2 regions of the Rhodoferax sp. LS1P39 genome follow, and region 1 is predicted to be linked to the other one. Evidence: riboswitches for the same ligand, from Rfam matches in the RefSeq annotation. Region 1 holds a riboswitch; the other holds the start of a gene.

Region 1 (8,967 bases):
CGCAGGGTCAGGCGCAGTACATCCATGGCAAAGCCTTTCGGTCGCTTTAAGTATCGGTTGCATACCGACTACATGAATGGATTCTAAGAAAACAAGCTGCTGGATGGATATATTTCGCTGGCTATCCACCCCAGACCGAGGGCGAAAAAGGCGAGATCACCACCGGCTTGTGTGTGAACCGCAAGGGCGGCGGCTTATTCGGGTCGGCGCAGCACCATCACCAAGATTTCGCCCTGCCGTTCTTTTGGCAAGCCATCCAAAGCAGCAATAAGCTGCGCGAAGATTCTCATCCTCCACCATGTTCGAACAGCATTGAACGGGTCGCCAAAGGTCTCCACGCGAACTACCTGAAAGCCGGCCTCTTCAGCGCCCTCGGCAAGCTGCCACGTTGCCTGCGGTGAGATGTGGCCGTGCTGGGAATGTTTCGCTTCGAACCATTGGCCGCGCCCCGTCCGGCAAAACATGGCTTTAGAAACGGGATTCTCGACGTTGGGAGTGGTGATGACCGCGATACCCCCAGGCTTGATAAGAGTCCGGCAATTGCGCAAGAAATGACGGGCGTTCTCCAAGTGCTCGACAATTTCGACTGCGACAACCGCATCGCAAGGCTCGCGGTCCAGGACCCAATTCTTTGAGTCCAGATCGATCATCCGGAACGGTACATCCGGGGCCTTGAAGTTCTCTGCCACGGCATCCGTCGCCATTACGTCATACCCGAGATCGAACAAGCGCAGCGAAAGCGCTCCGGCCCCAGCAGCTAGCTCGACCACCGAACCCGTCGGCAAATTGCGGGCAAGAACCTTGCTCACGTGCTCATGCAGCCCGGGAAGGGAATGAATGCGTAGACCACGGTAGCTGTTGCCGTTGACGGTGGTCTCCGCGGCCATTTCCCGATAGGGTTGTAAGCGCGCCCGGATCATGTCCTGCTTGTTTGCTGTCATGGGTTTTCCAGATAGCTGAAAGTTACAACATGATACGCGTCGGGAAATCCGAGCTTAGGGGTGTTCTGCTTTAAGCGTCTTCAAGTAGTTGCCAATGGTGGTGCTGGCACCGATGCGCAGCGACTGCAGCTCCGTCACCGCCGAGCTGGCCGCCGTGGTGCTGCCGCTATGGGCCACGGCCACAAAAATCTGCAATTGGCGCAGGGTCAGGCGCAGGACATCCATAGTGGGTGGGCTTTCTGTTTACCGGTTTGGTGGGTAGATATTACAGAAACAAGCTGTTGGACGGGTGAGTTGGAGCTGTCTACAGTCGCGTCCATCCCCCGAACCCACCCGCCCGCCACCATGTACGCCACGCTTTTCATGTCTTCCGATACCCCCCGTTTGCGCCTGGTGCCGGGGCTGGCGCTGTGCGCTGCGCTGGCGGCCTGCGCCATGGCGCTGGGCGGTTTGCCTGTGTTCCAGGCGCACGGCCTGGGCGCGCTGACCCTGGCCATCGTGCTGGGCATGCTGGTGGGCAATACCGTCTACCCGCGCTGGGCACCAGCCAGCGGCCCCGGCGTGCATATTGCCAAGCAGCGCCTGTTGCGCCTGGGCGTGGTGCTGTACGGACTGCGCCTGACCACCCACGACATCGCCAGCGTGGGCCTGGCCGGGGTGCTGATCGATGCGCTAGTGCTGGGCTCTACCTTGGGGCTGGCGTGCTGGGTGGGCACGCGCTGGCTGGGGCTGGACCGCAATACGGTTGTGCTGATTGGCATGGGCAGCGCGGTGTGCGGGGCCGCCGCCGTGATGGCCACCGGGCCGGTGCTGCGGGCCCGGGCCGAGCAGGTCACGGTGGCGGTGGCCACGGTGGTGGTGTTTGGCACGCTGGCCACCTTTGCCTACCCGCTGCTGTATACCCTGAATCTGCAGGCGCAGTGGGTGCCTGGTGGTGCGCACGGCTTTGGCATCTATATGGGCTCCACCATCCATGAGGTGGCGCAGGTAGTGGCGGCCGCGCGTGCCATAGCGCCCGAGGCCGCCGACGCGGCGGTGATCGCCAAGATGGTGCGGGTGATGATGCTGGCCCCGGTGCTGCTGGCGCTGTCGGCCTGGCGGGCCCGCGAGGATGAACAAGCTGCCCAGCAGCGGCTGGCCGTGCCGTGGTTTGCCCTGGGCTTCATCGGCATGGTGTTGTTCCATTCCTTGCAGTGGCTACCCGCAGGTGTGGTGGAGGTGCTCAACGGGGTGGACACGGCCCTGTTGGCCACGGCCATGGCGGCCCTGGGCGTGTCCACCCAACTGGGGGCCATCCGCCGCGCAGGCTTGCGGCCTTTGCTATTGGCCGGGCTGCTGTTTGCCTGGCTGGTGGTGGGCGGGGCGGGCATCCACCATGTGGTGGTAAGGTCGCTGGGTTGAATTGCTTTTTCGCTACCACCACCCAAGGAATTTTTACGATGTTCCCCAAATCCTTCGCCGCCGCCCTGGTTCTCGCCTTTGCCAGCCTGGCTGCCAGCGCTGCCGATGCCCCGGCCAAAGTGGTGGGTGGCGTGCTGGTCGGCCCCAATGGCATGGCGCTGTACACCTTTGACAAAGACCTGGCGGGCAACGGCAAGAGCGCTTGCAACGGCCCTTGCGCCACCCTGTGGCCACCGCTGATGGCCAGCGCCGCCGACCAGCCCCACGGCGACTTCAGCCTGGTCGCCCGCGAGGACGGCGGCAAACAATGGGCCTACAAGGGCAAGCCGTTGTACTTCTTCCAGACCGACAAGACGGCTGCCGACCGCAAGGGCGACAACTTCAAGGATGTCTGGCACCTGGTGAAATAAATTGTGCTATTTATTTGATAGCTTTTGGTGCTTATGGAATAAGCGCAGAGAGCCGATTTGGTTGGTAGTCTCAGCGCGGGCGGTGCATCTGGAATAGCTGCTCCGGCCCCACGTGGAAGTAGTCCGCCGGGCCGCCGCCGCGCAAAATGTGCCCGGCGTGGGCCGTGTCGTACACTCCGTCTTTGAGCAGTGCGGTGTCGATGTGCACGGCAACCACCTCGCCCAGCACCAGCCAGGTCGGCACCTTGTCGCCGTTGGCGGCTTGCAGCTGCACGATCTGCGTGGTGCGGCACTCGAACGCTACTGGGCTCTCCAGCACCCGCGGCACCGTCACCAGTTGCGATGCCACCGGCGTCAGCCCCGCCAGCCCGAATTCGCTCACCTCGGGTGGCACGGCGGCGCAGGTCTGGTTCATGGCCTCGGCCAGGCTGCGCGTCGCCAGGTTCCACACAAACTCCCCGGTCGCCTCGATATTGCGCACCGTGTCCTTGTAGCCCACGCTGGCAAAACCCACGATGGGCGGCGTGTAGTTGAAGGCGTTGAAAAAGCTGTACGGTGCCAGGTTCAGGGCCCCGGTGGCGCTGTGCGAGGCAATCCAACCGATGGGTCGTGGCCCGACGATGGCGTTGAACGGATCGTGCGGCAGCCCGTGGCCGTCGCGGGGTTGGTAGGAGTGGATGGGCATAGCGCGAAGATACCAGCCCGTTGAAGATCGTCGAGGCTTTACGCCGCTGGCCCCGCACCGTTCACCAGCACTTCTTCAAACTCGGCCAGCTCAAGGGCTATGGCGGCGTATTTCTTGGACTTGGCTTTGTTTTCGGCCCATTCGAGCGTGGCGGCTTCCAGGTCGGCTTTGTAGTGGGCCAGGGCGGCTTGCTTGGTCTTCTGGGTCACGGACTTGTCTGTGCTGGACCACAGGTCGATCAGCTCGCCCAGGCCGTTGTCGAAGTCGTCATAGGTTGCAAGGGGAATCCATTGGCCGTTGGGGTCGAACATGTGTGCTTTCGGTGATTGCATGGGACATAAAAAAAGCACTTAACCTGGAGGGATAAGTGCTTTTTAGTTTCTGGCTCCTCGACCTGGGCTCGAACCAGGGACCTACGGATTAACAGTCCGGCGCTCTACCAACTGAGCTATCGAGGAATACTTTTAAGTGAAATAAAAAGGGCCTACGGGTTGGCGTAAGCCCATTTTGAAATTTTGGCTCCTCGACCTGGGCTCGAACCAGGGACCTACGGATTAACAGTCCGGCGCTCTACCAACTGAGCTATCGAGGAATATTGCAGCCTCAAATTATAGCGTGGGAATTCAGCGTTTCTGCGCAGGTGCCAAAAACTTCTGGATAGCTGCGCCCAGCTCGGCTGCGGCCCGCTCGGGGTCTGCCGCTGCGGTCAATGCCCGCACCACGCCGATGGAGCCCACGCCGCTGGCCAGCACCTCGGGCAGTCGCTCGGTATCGATGCCGCCGATGGCGACCAGCGGGTAGTCGCGCAGCAGGCGGGCGTAGGCGGCCAGCCGGGCTGTTCCTTGCGGGGCGGTGGCCATGCGTTTGAGCGTGGTGGGAAACACGGCACCCAGGGCGATGTAACTAGGGCTGACGCGGTCGGCGCGCAGCATCTCGGCGTAGCCGTGGGTGCTGACACCCAGGCGCAGCCCTGCGGTGCGGATGGCATCCAGATCGATGGGCTGCAACACGTCCAGGTCTTCCTGGCCCAGGTGCACACCGTAGGCTCCGGCCTGGATGGCGGCCTGCCAGTGGTCGTTGATGAACAGCAGGGCGGGTGTGCCCTGCACGGCGGCCACGGCGGCTTGGATCTCGCGCTGGATGGCTTGCGCGTCATCGGATTTAAAGCGCAACTGCACCGTGGGCACACCGGCGCGCGCCATGCGGCCCACCCAGGCAGCATCGGGCAGCACGGCATACAGGCCGAGCTGCTGCGGGCAGGGCGGGAAGGCATCGTGGCGTGGCCAGGGGCGCAGGCCGAAATCCTCTGGACTGTCGGGCCAGTCGGCGGAGTTGCCGGTGCGTTCGATTTGCGCTTGCCAGGCCTGGGCGATGCAGGCGGCATCGACAAGGATGAAGCCGAGTTGCAGGCAGGCGCTGAGGCGTTCTGCATGGTCGGTAACGGGCAGGGCCATGTCGGCGTAGCGCGCGAGGATGTCGTTGGTCATGTTCATTCCTGCGCGTGGTGCCAGAACGGCGTGCCGAGCACCGGGGTGCTGGGTTGGGCGGCTTGCTGCTCCAGCATGGCACCGCCCAGAAAGGCGTTGCGCCCGGCCTGTACCGCATCGGCAAAAGCCCCGGCCATGCGCACCGGGTCCTGGGCCAGGGCGACGGCCGTGTTCAGCAGCACCGCGTCATAGCCCCATTCCATGACCTGGCAGGCGTGCGAGGGGCGGCCCAGCCCGGCATCGACCAGCAGCGGCACGCTCAGGCGTTCGCGCAGCACCTGCATGGCGTAGGGATTGATGGGGCCCTTGCCGGTGCCGATGGGCGCGGCCCAGGGCATGACGGCCTGACAGCCCACGTCCACCAGGCGCTGGCACAGCACCAGGTCTTCGGTGCAGTAGGGCAGCACCTTGAAGCCATCTTTCACCAGGCGGTTGGCAGCCTCTACCAGGTTCAGCGTGTCGGGCTGCAGGGTGTAGTCGTCGCCGATCAGCTCCAGCTTGATCCACGGCGTGTCGAACACCTCGCGGGCCATGTGGGCGGTGGTGATGGCTTCCTGCAGGCCGTGGCAACCGGCGGTGTTGGGCAGCACCGGCACGCCGGTTTGGCGCAACAGCTCCCAGAAACCATTGGTGGCCGCCTCGGGCTGGCCCAGATTCTGGCGGCGCAGCGACGCGGTCAGCATGGCGGGCCGGGCGCGGGCGATGGCGCTGCCCAGGATGCTGGGCGACGGATAGCGCGAGGTGCCCAGCAGCAGGCGGCTGGAGAAGCTTTCACCGTAAAGGATGAGGGGGTCTTGGGTCATGTTTCAGCCGCCGGTGACGGGGTGGATGATTTCGATGCGGTCGGCATCGTTTAGGGCGGTCTGCGGGTACTGCGCACGCGGCACAAAGCTTTTGTTGACGGCGGCGGCAAACGGCGGCTGGGCCTGCAGCAGCGCCACCGCGTCGGCCAGGGTGGCACCCACGGGCAGGGTGTGGGGGAGGTTGTTAATCAGGACGTTCATACGGTTTCTATAGCAAGCTTCCATTGATTCGCCAGCGCTGAATGCCCTTTTTCCATCAATTCCATCACCGCATCCAGCATCGCCGGGGCGATCAAAAAGCCGTGCCGGTACAGGCCGTTGATTTGCAGCACGCGGGTGCTGAGCTGGCGGATGGCAGGCAGGTTGTTGGGCAGGGTGGGGCGGCACTGGGTGCTGGACTCCAGGATGCGCGCCTCGCCAAAGCCAGGGTGCACGCTGTAGGCGGCGCTGAGCAGCTCCAGGCTGGAGCGCACGCTGATGGGCGACAGATCGTCGGATTCGATCTCGGTGGCACCCACCACAAACACATGGTTTTCTTTGGGTGCGATGTACAGCGGATAGCGCGGGTGCACCAGGCGCACCGGGCGGCGTAAATCCACTCCGGGGGCGTGCAGGCGCAGCACCTCGCCGCGCACCGCACGCAGGCCCGGCCATTGGCTGCGTGCGCCCAGGCCCCGGCAGTCGAAGACCCAGTCCGCCTGGCAGTCCTGCGGTGCGCGCGGGCTGTGCCAGTGCATGTCGACTCCGTGCTTTTGCAACTGCAGCAGCAGGGCGGTCAACAGCTGGCGGTTATCTAACTGGCCCTCGCCGGGCAGGTACAGGCCCTGGGCGAAGCGGGTGCCGATGCTGGGCTCCAGTTGGGCGATGGCGCTGGCATCCAGCGTCTGCGGTGCGGGCAGGCTGGGTAATTCTTGCCGTGTGTTCGCCAGCTGGTGGCTAAAGCGCGTGGCTTCCGCCGAATCTTGCCGGTGCCACAGGATCAAGGTGCCGTTTTGCTGGAAGAACACCGGTGCGTCAAGCTGCGCGATCAGCTCCGGCCAGCGCCGCAGCCCGTGCTGGCCCATTTGCACCACTTGTATTTCGGTGATGGCCGACTCGGCCAGCGGGGCCAGCATGGCGGCGGCGACACGGGCGGCCGCCCCTTCGGCATCCGGCCCACCGGCTTCAAATACCTGCACCCGGTGGCCCGCGCGTGCCAATGCCAGGGCCAGCAAGCGGCCCATCAGGCCTGCGCCGAGGATGGTGGTGGTGGGGCTGGTAGCCAAGTTAAGGTCCTATTCATAGCAGGACAAAACGAGGCTGAGTCGTTGATAGAAATCTCCCCACGCCAGTATTACCTGGATCGGGTATGAGGGTCTTTCTCAGTCCAGCCAACTTGGCCAGACACCCCTGTTTCATCCGTGGCGTGAATTACATCACACTCGTGCGCCGATAATTTCCGCATGACCAATCCACCAACTTCTCCCCGTTACCTGCGCCTGCTCTCCATTGCCGGGTCCGACAGCGGCGGCGGCGCGGGCATCCAGGCCGACCTGAAAACCTTCAGCGCCCTGGGCTGCTACGGCATGACGGCGCTGGCCGCACTGACGGCGCAAAACACGAGGGGTGTCACCGCCATCCACCCCGTGCCCCCCGCTTTTTTAAAAGCCCAGCTCCAGGCCGTACTGGACGATATCGGCGTGGATGCGGTGAAGATCGGCATGCTGCACTCCCCCGAAATGGTGGAGGTGGTGGCCTGGGCCATCGACCACTACCAGCTCAAAAAAGTGGTGCTCGACCCGGTGATGGTGGCCACCAGCGGCGACCGGCTGATGGCCCGGGAGACGGTGCAGGTGCTGGTGGACCAGCTCTTTCCCCGCGCCACCGTGGTCACGCCCAACCTCGACGAGGCCGCCCTGCTGCTGGGCCGTGGCGTGGAGGACGAGGCTGCATTGGAGCCCGCCGTGGCCGACCTGTTAGCCCTGGGCGCGCAGGCGGTGCTGGTCAAGGGCGGGCACCTGCCGGGCAACGCGGTGGTGGATGTGCTGGGCTTGGCGGACGGCACACGCCAGCGCTGGGAGTCGGTGCGCATCGCCACCCACAACGGCCACGGCACCGGCTGCACGCTGTCGTCCGCCATCGCCGTGTACCTGGCGCAGGGCCAGGCCTTGCCCGAGGCGGTGGGGCTGGCGCGGGCCTATATCCTGGGGGCGATCACCGGTGGTGCCCAGGTGCATACCGGGCACGGACACGGCCCGCTGAACCACGGCTTTGCGCCTGTGGCGATGCAGGTTCTCACCGGGTAAATTTATAAGAAATAGGCCGCTAGCGCTTATTTCATAAGCGCTAGCAGCTCCTATTTTTGTAGTGCGTAAGTAATCCGCAGCGGGCGGCTCATCCAGGCGGCCAGGTAGACCACGGCCAGCGTGGGCAGGGCCGCGCCGAACTGGGGTGCGTAGAGGGCCAGCAGGTGGTACAGGGCGATACCCGCCAGCCACAGCCCGGCGGCTACCGGCTCCACCAGGCGCTGCACCGAGGCGGTGGCGTGGCTGCCCAGGCGGCCCAGAATCACCCCGAACAGCGGCACAAACACCGAGCTCAGCATCAGCAAAAACGGCTCCAGGCTGTGGATGGGCAGCACCAGCGCCAACGCGGTACAGCCAACCGCCAACAGCAGGCCCCAGCGGCGGATGCTCAGCTTGGGGTGCAGGCTGTGGGCCGACACCGCGCCCGAGTACACGTCGCCATAGGCGTTGTCGATCTCGTCAAACAAGATCAGCCCCAGCGCCAGCAGGCCGCCCTGGGCGATCAACAGTGCGGTGACCAGGTCGGTGCCCGGTGCAGCCACGGTGACCACCACCACGCCCAGCGCGTAGCACCAGATATTGGCCAGCGCGTAGCCCAGCCAGGTGCCGGCCATGGCGGATTTGCCGCTGCGCCCATGGCGGGCGTAGTCGGCCACCAGGGGCAGCCACGACACCGGCATGGCGATCACCAGGTCCATGGCCGACAGCAGGCCCTTGCTGCCGTCGCCGGGGCGGCTCCAGAAGGCCTGCGCGTCACCGGCCAGCAGCTTCTGGGCAAACTGCCAGCTCAGCCACAGCAGCGACAGCACCACCAGCGGCAGGCCAAAGCGGCTGATGAACTTGCGCACCAGGGTCAGCATGGAGGCCGCCATCAAAGCGGTGAGCACCGCGCCCCACAGCAGGGTGGTGAGCAGCACGCCTTGGGTGCCGCTGAGGTTCCAGCCCAGGCTGCGTT
Region 2 (8,967 bases), on a different contig from region 1:
CACTGCCACAAATTCCAGCAGGCCGTTCAAGCTTCCCATATTTGCAATCCTGCAAGAGTGTTTCTTTAATTCAATGGATTATCAACTTACACGCAAAAAAATACGATACGGGCTCTAATCTCTTGGAGTCGGTATGTCCCCTGCTTTGCTCGCCTTAAGTGCTTGTACGTTTGCCCTCGGCTTTGCCGAATTCGTGGCGGTGAGCCTGGTGCCCGCCATCGCCGCTGGCACAGGCCTGGGCCTGGGCGCGGTGGGTTTGGTGGTGGGCGTGTACGCCATCGGGGTGAGCATTGGCGCGCCGGTGTTGAGCGCCTGGCTGGCCCCCGCGCCCCGGCGGCGGGTGCTGGCGGTCAGCATGCTGCTGTTCGCGGTGGGCAATGCGGTCACGGCCTTGAGCAGCTCCTTGCCCTTGCTGCTGGGCAGCCGCTTGCTGGCGGGGCTGATGCACGGCATGGTGCTGGCGTTGGCCGCATCCACCGCCGCTACCGCAGCCGGGCCGGCTCGCAGCGGCCAGGCCATTGCCACCGTGTTTGGCGGGCTGACGCTGGCGTTGGTGCTGGGCGTGCCGCTGGGCACGCTGGCCAGTGGCACCTTGCGCTGGCAGTTCATTTTTGGTGCCATCGCGCTGCTGTCTGCGGTCAGCGCAATCGCACTGCTGCGGTGGGCCCCGGCCAGCACCGCATTGCCTGCAGCGGCGGATACGCCCCGGCCCAGCGTCTGGGCCACGGTGTCTGACCTGCCCACCTTGCGGCCGGTGGTAACCACGGCCCTGGCCTATGCGGGCTCGTTCACCGGCTTCACCTACATCGCGGTACTGCTGGCGCAGAGCACCCATTTGGGTGCCCAAGGCATCACCGGCATGTTTGCCCTGTACGGGGTCAGCGCGGCGGTGGGCAACACCCTGGGAGGCCGCTTTGTAGACCGCGTGGGCAGCCGCAGCGCCGCGCTGTGCGTGGTCGGTGGCCTGGTGCTGGCACTGCTGGGTGCCGCCCTGGGAGCGGCATCGGCCCCTGCCATGGCGGTGGTGATGGTGGTCTGGGGCCTGGCATCTTTTGGGGCGGTGCCGGTGCTGCAAAAAACCGTACTGGTCGCCGCCCAGCAGAACCCGGCGGGCAGCCCTGAGCTGGCCTCGGGCATGAACATCGCGGCCTTCAACCTGGGCATTGCCGTGGGTTCGGTGGCGGGCGGTATTGCCAGCGCGCACTCACCCCAAATGCCCATGTGGGTGGGCCTGGTACCTCTTTTTTTCGCGGCTATTTTGGCCACACGTCTGGCCCCTGCCGTCCGGTCTATCCATCCGGCACGGGGTGCATTTAACCAAGCAGGAGTATGAATATGGACATCACCCACAAACACATTGCCATCGCCGGTGGCAGCTCGGGCATCGGCTTTGCCATAGCCGCATTGGCGCTAGAGCGCGGCGCACGCATCACCATTCTGGGCCGCTCGCAGGCCAAGCTGGCCGATGCCCGCCAGCGCCTGGGCGGTGGTGTGGCCACCATCCCCATGGACCTGGGCGATGCGGCCTCTGCAGCCGCTGGCTTCCAGGCGCTGGGCGCGTTTGACTACTTTGTGTCTACCGCTGCCGACCTCACCTACAGCCCCCTGGCCAGCATGCCGCGCGAGAAAATTGAGCGCATGCTGGCAGGCAAGTTCTGGGGGCCGGTGCACCTGGTGCAGTTTGGCCTGCCGCAGTTACAGCCGGGCGGCTCCATCCTGCTGTTTTCTGGCCTGGCCGCCGACCGCCCTGCGCCTGGCACGGCGATGGTGTCAGCGCTGAACGCAGGCGTGGAAGGCCTGGTGCGGGCGTTGGCGGTCGAGCTGGCCCCGGTGCGCGTCAACGCCATTTCGCCCGGCGTGGTGGATACCGAAGGCTGGGCCTTCATGGACGAGGCCAGCCGCAGCGCCTTCTTTGCCAGCCTGGCCAGCAGCCTGCCCGCGCGCCGCATTGGCAGCCCGGCAGACCTGGCCGATGCCGCCCTGTTTGCGCTGACCAACCCCTACCTGACGGGCGAGGTCTTGCACGTCAACGGAGGTGGCAGCCTGGGCTGAGGGGGCAGCCATCTAGTTGCGAATAAAAACAGCCGCTAGCGCTTATATATTGGGCGGTAGCAGCTATTTTATTTATAGCATTACGCTTGCACGATAGGGATCACCCCGCCCACCGGCACATAGATTTCGCCACCGCCGCTTTTGAACTCTTGCGACTTCTCCAGCATGCCTTGTTCGGCGGCAGCGGCTTCGCTGACACCCAGGTTCTTGGCGTATTCGCGCACCTCTTGCGTGATCTTCATGGAGCAGAACTTGGGGCCGCACATGGAGCAGAAGTGGGCCACCTTGGCCGAGTCCTTGGGCAGGGTTTCGTCGTGGAATTTTTTGGCGGTTTCGGGGTCCAGCGACAGGTTGAACTGGTCCATCCAGCGGAACTCGAAGCGGGCCTTGGACAGCGCGTCGTCACGGTAGCGCGCTCCCGGGTGGCCCTTGGCCACGTCGGCGGCGTGGGCGGCGATCTTGTAGGTAATGATCCCGGTCTTCACGTCGTCGCGGTCGGGCAGGCCCAGGTGCTCCTTGGGCGTGACATAGCACAGCATGGCGGTGCCAAACCAGCCGATCATGGCCGCACCGATGCCGCTGGTGATGTGGTCGTAGCCGGGGGCAATGTCGGTGGTCAGCGGGCCCAGGGTGTAGAACGGGGCCTCACCGCAGTGCTTAAGTTGCTCGGTCATGTTCTCTTGCACCATGTGCATAGGCACGTGGCCGGGGCCTTCGATCATCACCTGCACGTCTTGCTGCCAGGCGCGTTGGGTCAACTCGCCCAGCGTGCGCAGTTCGGCGAACTGGGCTTCGTCGTTGGCATCGGCGCTGGAGCCGGGGCGCAGGCCATCGCCGAGTGAGTAGCTCACGTCGTAGGCCTTGAGGATCTCGGTCATTTCATCGAAGTGGGTGTAGATGAAATTCTCTTTATGGTGGGCAATGCACCACTTGGCCATGATGGAACCGCCGCGCGAGACGATGCCGGTCATGCGGTTGGCGGTGAGGTGGATGAAGGGCAGGCGTACACCGGCGTGCACGGTGAAGTAGTCCACGCCCTGCTCGGCCTGCTCGATCAGGGTGTCGCGGAAGATTTCCCAGGTCAGGTCTTCGGCCACGCCGCCTACTTTTTCAAGCGCCTGGTAGATGGGCACGGTGCCGATGGGTACGGGGCTGTTGCGGATGATCCAGTCGCGGGTGGTGTGGATGTTTTTGCCGGTAGACAAGTCCATCACTGTGTCGGCACCCCAGCGGATCGCCCAGACCAGTTTTTCCACCTCTTCTTCGATGCTGGAGGTGACGGCGCTGTTGCCGATGTTGGCGTTGATCTTCACCAGGAAGTTGCGGCCAATCGCCATGGGCTCGACTTCGGGGTGGTTGATGTTGAGCGGAATGACGGCGCGGCCCCGGGCCACCTCGGAGCGCACAAACTCGGGGGTCATCACCTTGGGGATGGATGCGCCGAAGCTGTTACCCGCCAGGCGCTGGTCGCGCTCGGTATTGGCGGCGTACTGCGCCATCCACTCCATCTTCTGGTTTTCGCGCAGGGCAACAAATTCCATTTCGGGGGTGATGATGCCTTGGCGGGCGTAGTGCATCTGCGAAACGTTGGCACCGCTGCGGGCCCGGCGCGGCGCGCGTTGCAGGCCGGAAGCCTGGGCGCGCAATTGCTGCAGCGCTTCGTTCTCGTCGCTCTTGCGGCCATCGTCCAGCGCGTGCAGGATGCGGGCGGCGTAGGCCTCGGTGTCGCCACGGGCATCGATCCAGCCTGCGCGCAGGGCCTGCAAACCGGCGCGCACGTCGATCTGGGCGGTGGGGTCGGTGTAGGGGCCGGAGGTGTCGTAGACGGTGACGGCCTCGCCATTGCTCTGCATGATTTCGCGCAGCGGCACGCGCAGGTCGGCTCGGCTGCCCTGGATGTAGCGCTTGGTGCTGGCGGGCAGCGGGTCGCAGGCGTAGCGGAGTAACTGGGTGAATTTGTCGGGTGCGTTCATGGGGGTCTCCTGGGTTGGTGGAGCCCGGAACGCGCAGCCAGACCGCGCAAACCCCGAAGGAGAACGCCCATGACGGGCGGTGAGACAACACCGTCCAGCCAGTGGACGGCATCGTCAAGCTCTTCTTACGCTGGTATGAACCAGATCAAGTTCGCGGGTTTGGATTCCATCTCAGCGCAGCCTCTGCGCACCCCGGGCAGCGCGCAGTGTACGGCATGTGCTACCCGACCCGGTCCGGGCTGGCTCCGCGCCCGCGCAGCAGTTGGCGCAACGCTGGTAACGCGGCCACACCGGCCTCGTAGCCCGCCTGGACGATTTCCTTGCGCACCGTGAAATCGGTGCTGGAAAACCGCGCCGTGTCTGGGCGGACCATGAAGTCGGCAGTTTGCCCCTCTAGCTGCGAGAGCGAGCGGCCCATGATTTCAAACGACTGCAGAATCACCTCGTACAGGCCCACGCGGGTGCTGTTTTGCGGCAGCACGCCCACGTCCACGCCAATCACCACATCGGCACCCAGCCTGCGCGCAGCTTTCACCGGCAAGGGGCTGACCAGCCCACCGTCCACCAGCTCCTCGTCAGCAATCACGCAGGGAACAAACACCCCGGGAATCGAGCACGAGGCGCGCACGGCCGCACCGGCATTGCCGCCCACCAGCAAGCGCAGTTCACCAGATTTCAGCACCGTGGCCACCGCGCCGAAGCGGCGTTTGAAGCGCTCGATGGGCACGTCCTTGACGTACTGGTTGACCAGCTTTTGCAGGGTTTCGCCGGTGAACATGCCGCGCTTGTTGCCCTGGCCCAGATCGACAATTTCGATGTCGCGCAGCCGCAAGGCCACCTCTTCGATCTGCCAGGGCGAGTAGCCCGCGGCATAAAAAGCGCCCACCAAGGAACCGGCACTGGTGCCCGCCACCACCTCGGGGGCCAGACCGGCTTCGACCAAGGCCTTGAGCACGCCGATATGGGCAAACCCCCGGGCCGATCCGGCCCCCAGGGCGATGCCGATTCTTTTGGCGGCGGGCGCTGCCTGCGCCAGCAACGGCGCGGCCCCGGCGGCAGCCAGCAGGCTTCGGCGCAGCACTACGGGCTTTCCGGCAGCTGGATCACACCGTCGTCGACCATCTTGCGCAGCTTGTCGAAAGCCGACGCAAACGCGTTGGCAGGCTCGCCCTGGGTCAGGGTTTCCACCTTTTCGTCCAGCACCATCAGCTCGACGCGGCGGTTCAACGTGCGGCCTTGTTCGCTGGCGTTGGAGGCCACGGGGCGGTTGTAGGCGAAGCCTGCGGAGACGATGCGCCGGGGTTCGACACCACGCTCTTCCAAAGCTTTACGCAACGCACGCGCCCGGTGGTCGGACAGGGTTTGGTTCAAGTCCAGGCCCCCCACGTTGTCGGTATGGCCCTCCACGCTGACATCGTGCGTGGTTTTGGTTTTCAGCAGGCTGGCCAGCCGGTCCAGGTAGGGCGCAGCTTCCTCGGTTTTGAAGGTGTATTCGCCGGTGGCGAACAGCACCGTGACGGGCAGCACGATTTGCACGCCACGCTCGGTTTGCTCTATGTCCAGCGTCGGGCCGGTGTAGGCCACCGGCGCGGACGGAGGGGTCTGGCAGGCGGCCAGTGCCACGCCCAGCACGGCGGCTGCACCCCAACGTAAAACCTGCCAGGCGCGCAGTCGAAGTTTTGAGTTGTCCATGGTGTGAATATTTCCTGTGTCTGGGAGGACATGCATGGCGGCAAGCCGCATGGAGGTGGCAAGTGAACGCAAGCAAGGCGGTCACGGAAAGCCCAGGAATTTTATCGTCCGCACCCAATTTCACGCGATGGATTGCATGCGTGTGTACAAAACAAAGGTAAAACCCGGTGTGAACCGGAACTTTTTCACACCCGCACGCTGAATTCAACCCACGCCGAACCGCTTATCCTGCTCGTACGGAAACACGTCGTGCACATAGCCCGCCTGGATGCGCTCCTTATGTTCCTGCCAGAAGCGGGCTTCCAGCAGGTCGGCGTGATGCTGCATGAAGGCTTCGCGCACCAGCGGGTTGCCCAGCAGAAAAGGGCCAAAGGTTTCGGGGAACACATCCTTGGGGCCGACCCGGTACCAGATCTCGCCGCTCATCTCTTCCTCTTCGTTGCGCGGCTGGGGCACGGTGCGGAAGTTGCAGTCGGTGAGGTATTCGATCTCGTCGTAGTCGTAAAACACCACCTTGCCGTGGCGCGTCACGCCAAAGTTCTTCCACAGCATGTCGCCGGGGAAGATGTTGGCGGCCACCAGGTCTTTGATGGCGTTGCCGTACTCCACCACCGAGCGCTCGATCTGGGCGCGGGCGCGGCGGTCGTCGGGGCCTGCGTCAAAGGCTTCCTGTAGGTAGATGTTGAGCGGGATCATGCGGCGCTCGATGTAGCAGTGCTTGATGACCACCTCCCTCTGGCCATCACCATCCCTATCGCTGATTTCCAGCTGGCTGGGGGCGAACTTCTCCAGCTCGGCAATCACCTCCGGGCTGAAGCGGGCCAGCGGAAACGCCACCTCGCTGTACTCCAGCGTGTCGGCCATGCGGCCCACGCGGTCGTGCTGCTTGACCAGCAAATACTTGGCCTTGACCTGTTCGCGGCTGGTGTCTTTTTGCGGCGGAAAAAAGTCTTTGATGACCTTGAACACGTAAGGGAACGAGGGCATGTCGAACACCAGCATCACCATGCCCTTGATGCCCGGCGCGATGCGGAACTGGTCGCTGGAATGGCGCTGGTGCAGCAGCAGGTCGCGGTAAAACAGGGTCTTGCCCTGCTTGGCCAGACCCAGCGCGTTGTAGATTTCATTGCGCGGTTTGCGCGGCATCATGCTGCGCAGAAACTGCACATAGGCACTGGGGATTTCCATGTCCACCATGAAGTAAGCGCGTGCAAAGCTGAACAGCAGCAGCATGTCGTCTTCGCCAAACAGCGCGGCATCGATCACCAGTTTGGACTCGGCGTTGTGCAAAACCGGCAAGGCAAACGCATGCTCCTGGAAGCCGTTGATCACCTTGCCGCAGATGTACGCGCCCTTGTTGCGAAAGAACAGGCCGGTGAGCACCTGGATCTGGAAGTTGGCCCGCAGCGTGACCTCGCCGAGCTGCTGGCGCACAGCCGCCTCCACATGGGCGATGTCGCGCGCCAGGTCGCCAAACGCGCGCTGCAAATCGAAGTCTTGCATCATCTGCAGCAGCACCGCGCCCAGGTTGGCGCGCGTGGGGTAGTAGGCACGGTAGGTCGGGCGTTTTTCCGCCGCTTCCAGGTATTCGGTGCTGACGGCGGGGCGCACGAAGATGAAGTCGTTCTGGAAGTAGCTGCGGTGCAGCATCTTGGTGGTGACCGAGTTGAAGAAGGTCTCGGCCAGCTCGGGCTGGCGGTGGTCTACCAGCAGGCCGATGTAATGCAGCTTGACCTGCTGCCACACGTCCATGCCCTGCGCGTCGGCCTTGAATTCGCGCTCTAGCCGGGTGGAGCACTCGCGCACCCGCAGGTCGTAGAACTCGATGCGTTCGCGCTGCGCCCGCTGCTGGCCGTGCCAGTCGGCCACCTCGAAACGGTGCTTGGCCCGGGCCGACTCGGTGCGAAACAGCCGGTAATGCCGGTTGAAGCCATCCACCATGGCCTTGGCAATGTCGTAGGCGAGCGGGGAATCCAGGCGTTGGGGAAACATGGGCAGAGTCTACCCAGACGCGCCCCCCGCGGTAAGACTAGCGCGCGACCCGCGCCGTCGCTGCCACGCCCGCCACCGCCGCCCGGTAGGCCGCCTCCAGCCCCTCGAAACCATTCACCGTGATGTGCAGGTTTTGCAGCAGGCCGTCGTGGATGCCGTAGACCCAGCCGTGCACCGACACATTCTGGCCACGCGCCCAGGCATCGACCATGACGGTGCTCTGGCAGACGTTGACGACCTGCTCGATGGCGTTGAGCTCCACCAGCGCGTCGTGGCGATGGGGTTCGGCGATGTGGTCCAGCAGGTTCCAGTGGCGATCCCGCACGTCCTGGATGTGGCGCAGCCAGTTGTCGGCCAGACCGACCCGCTGGCCCGCCAGCGCCGCCGCCACGCCCGAGCAGCCGTAGTGGCCCACCACGGTGATGTGCTCGACCTTGATCACGTCTACCGCAAACTGTACGGTGGACAGCGCATTCAGGTCCGAATGCACCACTACGTTGGCCACGTTGCGGTGCACAAACACCTCACCCGGGGCCAGGCCCATGATCTCGTTGGCTGGGACGCGGCTGTCGGAGCAGCCAATCCACATGTACTTGGGCTTTTGCTGCAGCGTGAGCTCGGTGAAAAAGCCGGGGCGCTGGCGCTCCATCTCGGCGGCCCAGGCACGGTTGTTGGCAAAGATGTCGGGTATGGATTGGGTCATAAAGGTATTTTGCCGCCATACAGACGGGCCAAAGTATCAAAATAAAGTGTCAAATTGGCATCCAGCGCTTATTCCATAAGCACGAGAAGCTATCAAAACTGAAGCATATCAACCGGGTTACCAAACTTCTTGGGTATCCCCGGACTCGCTTGACGTTGACGTAAACGTCAAGTATATCCAGGCTTCCCCCTTTTAGGGGATACGCCAGCCCCAAGTCCCCTGCCCGGGGCGGAGAATCACGCGGCGGCATGCCGTCCGCACCCCAACAGGAGACAACCATGAAGCCATTTTTCAAACTACGCCCCTATGCCCTGCTGCTGCTGGGGCTGGTATCCGTCGGCACGCTGTTGGCGCAAAACCCGGGCCTGCAGCGCACGCTGGTGGGCCGGGCCGACGTGTCGGTGCCGGGGCGCGAGGCGGTGGTGGCGCGGGTCGAGGTGGCACCCGGTGCCAAAGCCGGGCGGCACACCCACCCCGGCGATGAAATCAGCTATGTGCTCGAAGGCGAGGCCACCCTGCTGCTGGATGGCCAACCGCCCCGCATCATCAAGGCAG

The links. Region 1 has a riboswitch for thiamine pyrophosphate ahead of thiO (glycine oxidase ThiO). Riboswitches for the same ligand answer to the same signal wherever they lie in the genome.
Region 2: linked by a shared signal. The riboswitch ahead of thiC (phosphomethylpyrimidine synthase ThiC) and the one ahead of thiO (glycine oxidase ThiO) in region 1 are both predicted to bind thiamine pyrophosphate.

Annotation. Positions count from the first base shown of each region.
Region 1 covers NZ_JBWMAV010000005.1:156,988-165,954, reverse strand. Annotated here, with positions in the region: gene AC097O_RS10830 (LysR family transcriptional regulator) at 1-26, opposite strand, end outside; gene AC097O_RS10825 (class I SAM-dependent methyltransferase) at 195-941, opposite strand; gene AC097O_RS10820 (hypothetical protein) at 996-1,166, opposite strand; gene AC097O_RS10815 (YeiH family putative sulfate export transporter) at 1,287-2,342, shown strand; gene AC097O_RS10810 (COG4315 family predicted lipoprotein) at 2,381-2,752, shown strand; gene AC097O_RS10805 (flavin reductase family protein) at 2,823-3,437, opposite strand; gene AC097O_RS10800 (hypothetical protein) at 3,476-3,748, opposite strand; tRNA gene AC097O_RS10795 (tRNA-Asn) at 3,820-3,895, opposite strand; tRNA gene AC097O_RS10790 (tRNA-Asn) at 3,954-4,029, opposite strand; gene thiE (thiamine phosphate synthase) at 4,061-4,891, opposite strand; gene AC097O_RS10780 (thiazole synthase) at 4,927-5,727, opposite strand; gene thiS (sulfur carrier protein ThiS) at 5,731-5,928, opposite strand; gene thiO (glycine oxidase ThiO) at 5,925-6,992, opposite strand; TPP riboswitch at 7,030-7,128, opposite strand; gene thiD (bifunctional hydroxymethylpyrimidine kinase/phosphomethylpyrimidine kinase) at 7,170-8,012, shown strand; gene AC097O_RS10760 (purine-cytosine permease family protein) at 8,063-8,967, opposite strand, start outside.
Region 2 covers NZ_JBWMAV010000007.1:168,165-177,131, forward strand. Annotated here, with positions in the region: gene AC097O_RS13575 (LysR family transcriptional regulator) at 1-39, opposite strand, end outside; gene AC097O_RS13580 (MFS transporter) at 134-1,333, shown strand; gene AC097O_RS13585 (SDR family oxidoreductase) at 1,336-2,052, shown strand; gene thiC (phosphomethylpyrimidine synthase ThiC) at 2,133-4,025, opposite strand; TPP riboswitch at 4,130-4,230, opposite strand; gene AC097O_RS13595 (patatin-like phospholipase family protein) at 4,246-5,106, opposite strand; gene AC097O_RS13600 (OmpA family protein) at 5,106-5,717, opposite strand; gene aceK (bifunctional isocitrate dehydrogenase kinase/phosphatase) at 5,922-7,709, opposite strand; gene can (carbonate dehydratase) at 7,747-8,412, opposite strand; gene AC097O_RS13615 (cupin domain-containing protein) at 8,691-8,967, shown strand, end outside.